2 regions of the Streptococcus sp. E17BB genome follow, and region 1 is predicted to be linked to the other one. Evidence: predicted binding sites of a transcription regulator. Region 1 holds the regulator's gene; the other holds the start of a gene.
The links. The regulator NrdR, encoded in region 1, represses ribonucleotide reductase genes. The targets are predictions, from matches to a motif close to ACACNATATATNGTGT.
Positions count from the first base shown of each region.

Region 1 (4,429 bases):
CCTACTCCCATATTCCCGTAAAGATAAATGCCTTTTTGAACATTTGGATAAGCTTGCAAGAACTGACTCAGCTCTGCCAATAACGTAATACGGTTAGGATCACTAAAATCAATATCTGAAAAACTGATGTACTGATAGGATTTTGGGAGATTGATAAGCTTGATACGGTCTGTTGCCTCTACTTGTTGCTGACGATGGATCAGTTCTTTTGTTTCACGATAGGTCACATCAGCATAGCCCTCATTCATCACCAAAATTGGCTCATAACCTTTGGCTAAATAGTCTGGTGATTGGCTGATGAAACGCTCTTTTTCTTGGCGGTACTGGTTGAATTTGGGCAGGCTTCGTTCAATCGTTGCCCGATCCAGCTGATGAGTCACGATAAAGTTAGCGACATCAGGATGAGCCAGAACATCCTGTAAGACCTGTTCTTGGTCTTGCAAAAATTTTGGCATCTTACTTGATAAGGTGTCTCCAATTTTTTTCATCTTATTCCTCCCTTCCTGATTGTCCCAACATCTGACGTTTTAGCTCTTCTAGTTGCTCTTGTTCTTCTTGACTGGACTCCGTTTTATAGTCTTGATGACTCCAGCTTGGCACATTGGTTTGAGGGTTGCTGCCGGCCTTTGGTTTAGCGGATGACTGTGGCTTTTGTTGCCAATAAAGCAGAGCTTGCTCTCCTGTTTTGATGTCCTTATAGGAAAAATCATTGGCAATCTTCATCAAATAAACCTTGTTAAGATTAGCAGACTTGGTGCGTTGTAAGGTGTAGAGCACCATGAGATTGATCACGTCATCTAAAAAGCCCATCTGTGCCAATTCGCGTAGCAACTGACGCTCCTGATCGGTGACCATCGCCTTTCTCATTTTTTTCAAGGTAGACAGGTAAACTTCTGGAGCATGGCTTTGCGCCGTTTTTAGAGCAGCTTGTTCCTCACGAGTTAGACCAGTACTCTGACTCGGTTGCTCTTGTTGTTCCTGTTTAGCACGCAAGCGAACCAGTGATAGTTGACCCTTAACTGCTGTGGCTTTGGCTAACTGATAAGTATCAAACCAGGTCAGACCATTCTCCTCAGCAAAATGATAAAGACCTAAGACATCCGTTTGTTCGTTGTCAAAGTAGAGACCATCTCGTCTCATCAGCTGCTTGAAATGCTCGAGATCAAAGTTAATATCAGCTTGTTTGGGATGATGATAGACTTCTCCGCGATCAGAAAATACTTCTGAAAAACGTTTGGTCTGATCAACGGCCTCGACTGGCAAGGTCATTTGTAAATCTTCCACAGCAACTTCCCCGATATAGCTGCTTAGCAGGCTACGATAAACAGCATTATTCAGAAAACTTTCCCTATCCAAGGGGCTACTAAGCTTAATCAGATAGGTTTGATGGTGTTGATAAAACTTGATTAAACCTAAAGCCCCCAGTTTATCAAAAGCAGTCCGTAAACGGTCAAATCCAAACTGCAAGTGGTTAAGCAGTTCGGTAAAAGGGTGCAATGCTCTGCCATTATCAAAAAAATGAACCAGATAATTGTACACCAAATAAGCGTCTGCACCCATAAGCGGCTGATAAAGTTGTAACAAACTAGCCTGATCAGGGTAGACACAGTTATTTTTTAGATAGGAGAAGGTATCGTTAGGCTTCATCGGAACGCCGTCCCTTCTTGCTACGAACCCTCTTAGTAATCTGTTGCAATAATTCCTCAATCTCGTCAACGTCCTTAAAGCTCCGGTAAACAGAGGCGAAACGAACGTAGGTGATTTCGTCTAATTCTGCCAGCTCATCCATAACAAGATTGCCGATATGGGTCGAGGGAACCTCACGTTCAAAGGTCTGACGCAAAGACTGCTCGATGCGGTCAACAACCCCCTCTAGGTCATCGCTAGAGACAGGGCGTTTCTGGGCACTACGCAAAATACCGTTAAAAATCTTATCCCGGGAAAACTCTTCTCGCGTCCCATCTTTTTTTATCACCAACAAGGGTATTTCTTCCAATCGCTCAAAAGTTGTGAACCGATTTTGACACTCATCGCAAGACCTGCGACGACGGATGGCTGTGCCTTCTTCCGCTTGACGACTATCGACAACACTTGATTTGGTGCAATGGCATTTCGGACAACGCATAGTCCCCTCCTTGATGGCTTTATTTGTTTTATTATAACATAAAATACCCCTAAACACTAGAAAACAAAAACCTATCTTGCCTAAGCAAGATAAGTTTTGTCAGAACTATTCTGAAACAGTTTCGGTAACCTCAACTGGTGCAATATCTTCTAAGATTTCGATATCGTTGACTGCCTGAGGTTCAATGTTACGATAACGGAACATACCAGTACCAGCTGGAATGGTCTTACCGATGATAACATTCTCCTTGAGACCCAGCAAGTGGTCACGTTTACCACGGATAGCGGCATCAGTGAGGACACGAGTTGTCTCTTGGAAGGATGCGGCAGAAAGGAAGGAATTAGTCTCCAGAGAGGCCTTGGTAATTCCCATCAGCACAGGACGAGCGGTTGCTGGGATTTGTCCAGCAATCACGTACTCCGCATTGGCATCAGTAAAGTCTGCGATGTCCATAAGAGTACCAGGCAGAAGGTCTGTATCCCCTGGATCCATGACACGTACTTTGCGGAGCATTTGACGCACCATCACCTCAACGTGTTTATCACCGATTTCTACCCCTTGGCTACGGTAAACTTTTTGTACTTCTGCAAGGAGATAGGTCTCTACAGAAAGGGTATCACGGACTTCTAACAAGCGTTTTGGCTGGATGGACCCTTCTGTCAGCGCTTGACCACGGTTGACAAAGTCACCTTCGTTGACTGTCAGACGAGCAGTGAACGGTACTTGGTACTCACCCATGCCAGTCTGCCCTTTGACGTAAACCTTCTTGGTCCGAGTGCTAGCGTCCTCATCGATTTGTACCACCTCACCTTTAACTTCGGTGATGACCGCTTCCCCTTTAGGGTTACGGGCTTCAAAGATTTCTTGGATACGTGGCAAACCTTGGGTGATGTCGGTGTTTGAGGCCACACCACCCGTGTGGAAGGTCCGCATGGTCAACTGGGTACCAGGCTCACCGATAGATTGAGCGGCGATAGTACCAACTGCTTCACCAACTTCAACCGCATCACCAGTCGCCAAGTTGATACCGTAACAATGACGGCAGACACCGTGACGGGTGTTACATGTAAAGACGGAACGGATGGTGACTTCTTCAACACCAGCTTGGCTGATTTCAGCCGCCTTAGCTTCCGTAATCAACTGATTAGGACCGATGATAACCGCACCTGTTTCAGGATGCTTAACTGTTTTCTTGGTGTAACGACCAGCCAGACGTTCTTGAAGGGTCTCGGTCACTTCCTTACCATTGGTAATGGCTGTGATGGTCAAGCCACGATCAGTTCCACAGTCATCCTCACGAATGATAACATCCTGCGCCACATCAACCAGACGGCGAGTCAGGTAACCTGAGTCCGCAGTCTTGAGGGCGGTATCGGTCATTCCCTTACGAGCACCGTGGGTAGAGAAGAACATCTCGAGTACCGACAGACCCTCACGGAAGTTAGACAGGATTGGCAATTCCATGATACGACCGTTTGGCGCCGCCATCAGACCACGCATACCGGCCAACTGGGAGAAGTTTGAGATGTTACCACGAGCTCCAGAGTCCATCATCATAACGATTGGGTTCTTCGGATCTTGGGTTTCAACCAAGCGTTTTTCCAGAGCTTCCTTGGCCTCACGCCAAGTCGTCGTAACAGCGATATAACGATCCGTATCGGTCATCAAACCACGACGGAAGGCCAAATTAAGCTGCTCCACTCGGTCGTGCGCTTGTTCGATAATCTCTTGCTTGTTGTCAATGACAGGAATATCCGCCACACCAACCGTCAAGCCAGCAAGGGTAGAATGATGGTAACCCAAGTCTTTCAAGCGGTCAAGGAAGGCAGACGTTTCTGTCGTTCTCAAGCGTTTGAAAGTCTCTGCAATGATATGCCCCAAATTTTTCTTTTTAAATGGTTGGTTCAATGGCAGAGCTTTAATAACAGCTTTAATATCTTGACCTGATTCCAGGAAGTACTTATCTGGTGTCCCATCAGTCAGGTTAGCCATCGTTGGCTCTTGCAGATAAGGCAGGTCATCTGGGATAACTTTGTTAAAGATGATTTTCCCAACAGTTGTCATCAGAATCTTATGACGCTGGTCATCTGTCCAAGGCTTATCAGGCATACTATCAACAGCGATACCAACACGGCTGTGCAGGTGAACAATACCATTTCGCCAAGCCATAACAGCCTCATCATAGTCCTTGAAGACCATGCCTTCTCCTTCGCGACCCTCGTCTTCCATGGTCAAATAATAGTTACCAAGAACCATGTCCTGAGATGGCGTTACAACTGGTTTACCATCTTTCGGGTTGAGGAT
Region 1 covers NZ_JBGTZC010000005.1:12,569-16,997, reverse strand. Annotated here, with positions in the region: gene dnaI (primosomal protein DnaI) at 1-488, opposite strand, end outside; gene ACERC7_RS01955 (DnaD domain protein) at 490-1,647, opposite strand; gene nrdR (transcriptional regulator NrdR) at 1,637-2,125, opposite strand; gene rpoC (DNA-directed RNA polymerase subunit beta') at 2,231-4,429, opposite strand, start outside.

Region 2 (4,429 bases), on a different contig from region 1:
CCATCTCCAGTCGGTGCACTCTCCCAGTAGGTGTTGATGTCTGCATCCACTGCATTTGTTGCAGGTGCATTTTCCTTGCTACTGCTAGCCTCAGCGTAAGCCGAATCGACCATAACAGGTTCTGGCGTTTCTACTGCGGGTGTTGCTGCACCAGCTGAATTTGGCTGACTAGAAGGCTCTGATGCTTCTGTCGCATAAGCCGTCTGTGCTCCCAAGAGGCTCAAACCGATAACGGCAGAGCAAACACCTATGGATAATTTACGAATGCCGTATTTATTTTGCTTATCAAAAAGTTTTTTCATGAACAGCTCCTTTTATATTGATAGCGTTTTCTTTTTTGTCATTTACCATTCTAGCAATTTTCAACTCTTTTGTCAACATAAATATTCTTAATAGAACATTTATAAACTATTTCCTACTATTTACATTAATCCAGAGCAGAATAATCGCTTCAAGAGAGCTAAATTCAAGACAGATAGGACAATCTATCAGATTATTTTAAAGAAGCCTTTTACTGAAAATTATTCAAAAAACCAAATAAATATATATTATCTTATTATTTTTGTTCGACTTTGTTCAAAAAAATAGCGCTCCAAATGGAGCACTATTGTCAATGAATTAAAGTGAGTTTGTATCAATCTTGATACCAACACCTTGAGTTGTGGTGATGGTCAAGCTAGTGATATAAGTCCCTTTAGCAGTTGCTGGCTTAGCTTTGATGATTGTGTCGTGGAAAGCTTTAACGTTTTCAACGAGTTTATCAGCTTCAAATGATACTTTACCAACAAGAGCTTGAACGATACCAGCCTTGTCCGCACGGTAAGTGATTTTACCACCTTTAGACTCTTCAACAGCTTTAGCAACATCCATAGTTACTGTACCAGTTTTAGGGTTTGGCATGAGGTTACGTGGACCAAGGACACGACCAAGACGACCCACAACAGCCATCATATCTGGTGTTGCGATAACCACGTCGAAGTCCAACCAACCACCGTTGATTTTTGCAACGAGGTCATCTTCACCAACAAAGTCTGCACCAGCAGCTTTAGCTTCTTCAGCTTTCGCACCACGAGCGAAAACCAAGACACGAGCAGTTTTACCAGTACCGTTTGGCAAAACCATTGCCCCACGGATTTGTTGGTCAGCTTTACGAACGTCGATGTTAAGGTTGTAAGCCACTTCAACAGACGCATCAAATTTTGCGAAGTTTAATTCTTTAGACAAAGCCACAGCTTCTTCAACGCTGTATGCTTTTGTGCTGTCGATTTTTTCAAGAGCAGCACGCAGTTGTTTGCTTTTTTTAGCCATTTGTTATTCTCCTTGTAAGTCTGATAATTAAGGTCGGGAAACTGTCCTAAAACAAATTAGTCAGTCACAGTGAATCCCATAGAACGAGCAGTACCCTCAATCATACGCATAGCAGCTTCAAGGTTAGCAGCGTTCAAGTCAGGCATCTTAGTTTCAGCAATTTCTTGTACTTGCGCACGAGTAACTGTTGCTACTTTAGTTTTGTTTGGTGTACCTGAACCTTTTTCAACACCTGCAGCTTTCTTCAATAGAACAGCAGCTGGTGGTGTTTTACAGATGAAATCAAATGATTTATCTTCATACACAGAGATAACAACTGGGATAATCATACCAGCTTGATCAGCTGTACGAGCGTTGAACTCTTTAGTGAATCCCATGATGTTGATACCGGCTTGACCAAGCGCAGGACCAACTGGTGGAGCTGGAGTAGCTTTACCCGCTGGGATTTGCAATTTAACGAGTTTTTCGACTTTTTTAGCCATAATATAAAATCCTCCTATTGTGGTTCTCTCGGTAATTACAGATTTTTACCTCCCACAAGTATGACAAGCATACCAGATTAGTCTACCAAAAAATGAAAGCTTTGTAAAGTATTTCGCACATTTTTTATTTGTAATGGCGCTGATTTAACAAATTGTCTGGTAGGTCATGAAATGACTTGCCCTGATGGTAATTACTGAATTTCCCTAAAATGTAATTGTAGGCATCTAGCTTACTCTCATAACGGATGTAGGCATCCATCGCACGCTCATCACCCGTTTCTTCTATCACTTTTTTAGTTTCAACCATAGCCATATCATTTATCATCACTTGAGTGTGAACCCATTCTTCAAAATCGGTTAAAAATTGTTCAGCCATTGCCACAATTCCTCCTACAACAATAAAAATAGAGCCAGTCCGCTGACCAGCTCTTCTCTGCCACCACCGAGAATTGAACTCGGAACTGAGCATTACCATTGCTCTATTATACCATTTAACTATAGCGGCGACTACCTATCTATCATACTATAACTTTACTATTTTGACAAGAGATTTTATTAAAAAATTTTTCAAGCGCTGAAAACCCTAATAACTCCGCCATTTCCCAAACATCTCACCCACTATATATTGTATTCTAAAAAAACATCAACCCTATATCTTGTGTTTTTTTCGTCTTTTTGGTATGATTGGAGGGTATTACTTTTCAAGGAGATTGATATGGCTAAAATCACTGTCTTTACCAAAAATAACTGCATGCCCTGCAAAATGACCAAAAAATTTTTAACCGAAAATGGTGTGGATTTTGAGGAAATCAATATTGAGGAGCAACCTGAAAAAATCGATTACGTCAAAAGTTTAGGATTTAGTTCCGCTCCTGTGATCGAGGCTGGCAATATCGTCTTCTCTGGCTTCCAGCCCGCCAAACTTAAAAAGTTAATTTAAGATGAAACTCGTTTTCTTCACGATTACGGGACAAACCAGACGCTTTATCGCTAAGTTGAACATGGCTGAGCAAGCTCTGGAGCTGACACCTTCAACCATGGTCACCCTAGACGAGGAATTTATCCTTGTCTGCCCAACCTATGAGGATGGTGTGGATTATATTGATGATTTTTTAGATGACCACAAGGCACAGCTCAAAGGTCTTATTGGTATTGGCAACCGTAACTTTGGTCCAGACTTTTGTCATCTGGCCAAGCGTTATGCCACTACTTATCAGGTCCCCCTACTTTACACATTAGAATTTAACGGCACGCCAGACGATGTCGAATACGTCAAAGGAATTTTACAACATGAGTCTTAAAGATTTAGGCGATGTGTCTTACTTCCGCCTCAACAACGAAATCAATCGTCCAGCCAACGGACAAATCCCTCTTCATAAGGATAAAGAAGCCCTAGACGCTTTCTTCAATGAGAATGTTATCCCAAACACCAAAACCTTTACCAGTATGGTGGATAAGGTGCAATTCTTGCTTGATGAAGACTACCTAGAACAGGAATTTATCAGCCTCTACAGTCCTGAATTTATCGAAAGCTTGGCAAAACAGCTCAAGGATGCGAACTTCCGCTTCCAGTCTTTCATGGCAGCTTATAAGTTCTACCAACAGTATGCCTTAAAGACCAACGACGGCGAATTTTATCTGGAATCCTTTGAGGACCGGGTTTTGTTCAACGCTCTTTACTTCGCTAATGGTGATGAGGAACTGGCACGCACCTTGGCTGACGAGATGATTCATCTGCGCTACCAGCCGGCAACCCCATCTTTCCTCAACGCTGGTCGTAGTCGCCGTGGGGAGCTGGTGTCTTGCTTCCTGATTCAAGTGACGGACGACATGAACGCCATCGGTCGTTCCATCAACTCTGCTCTGCAATTGTCCCGTATCGGTGGGGGCGTAGGCATCTCTCTATCAAACCTCCGCGAAGCTGGAGCGCCAATCAAGGGCTACGCTGGAGCTGCTTCTGGTGTTGTTCCAGTCATGAAATTGTTTGAAGACAGCTTCTCCTACTCCAACCAGTTAGGGCAACGTCAGGGGGCTGGTGTTGTTTATCTGGATGTTTTCCACCCAGATATCATCAATTTCCTATCGACGAAAAAGGAAAATGCGGACGAGAAAATCCGTGTTAAAACCCTATCTTTGGGGCTGACTGTACCAGACAAGTTCTACGAGCTGGCTCGTAAAAATGAGGACATGTACCTCTTCAGTCCTTACTCTATTGAGCGCGAGTACGGTGTGCCATTTAACTACATCAACATCACCGAGAAATACGATGAGCTGGTGGCCAATCCAAACATCACCAAGACCAAGATTAAGGCGCGTGATTTGGAGACCGAGATTTCCAAACTTCAACAAGAATCTGGCTACCCTTACATCATCAATATTGACACGGCTAACCGCAGCAATCCTATCGATGGTCGGATTATCATGAGTAATTTGTGCTCTGAGATTTTACAGGTTCAAAAAACCAGCCACATCAATGATGCTCAGGTCTTTGAAACCCTTGGAACAGATATTTCTTGTAATTTGGGCTCGACCAACATCGTCAACCTGATGACATCACCTGATTTTGGCAAATCCGTGCGTGCCATGACGAGGGCTTTGACCTTTGTTACGGATAGCTCAAGCATTGAAGCTGTCCCAAC
Region 2 covers NZ_JBGTZC010000034.1:13,115-17,543, reverse strand. Annotated here, with positions in the region: gene ACERC7_RS08580 (discoidin domain-containing protein) at 1-302, opposite strand, end outside; gene rplA (50S ribosomal protein L1) at 619-1,308, opposite strand; gene rplK (50S ribosomal protein L11) at 1,365-1,790, opposite strand; gene ACERC7_RS08565 (DUF1912 family protein) at 1,915-2,166, opposite strand; tRNA gene ACERC7_RS08560 (tRNA-Thr) at 2,225-2,295, opposite strand; gene nrdH (glutaredoxin-like protein NrdH) at 2,506-2,730, shown strand; gene nrdI (class Ib ribonucleoside-diphosphate reductase assembly flavoprotein NrdI) at 2,732-3,091, shown strand; gene nrdE (class 1b ribonucleoside-diphosphate reductase subunit alpha) at 3,081-4,429, shown strand, end outside.
Region 2: the regulator NrdR is predicted to act here: its motif matches at 2,406-2,421, upstream of nrdH (glutaredoxin-like protein NrdH).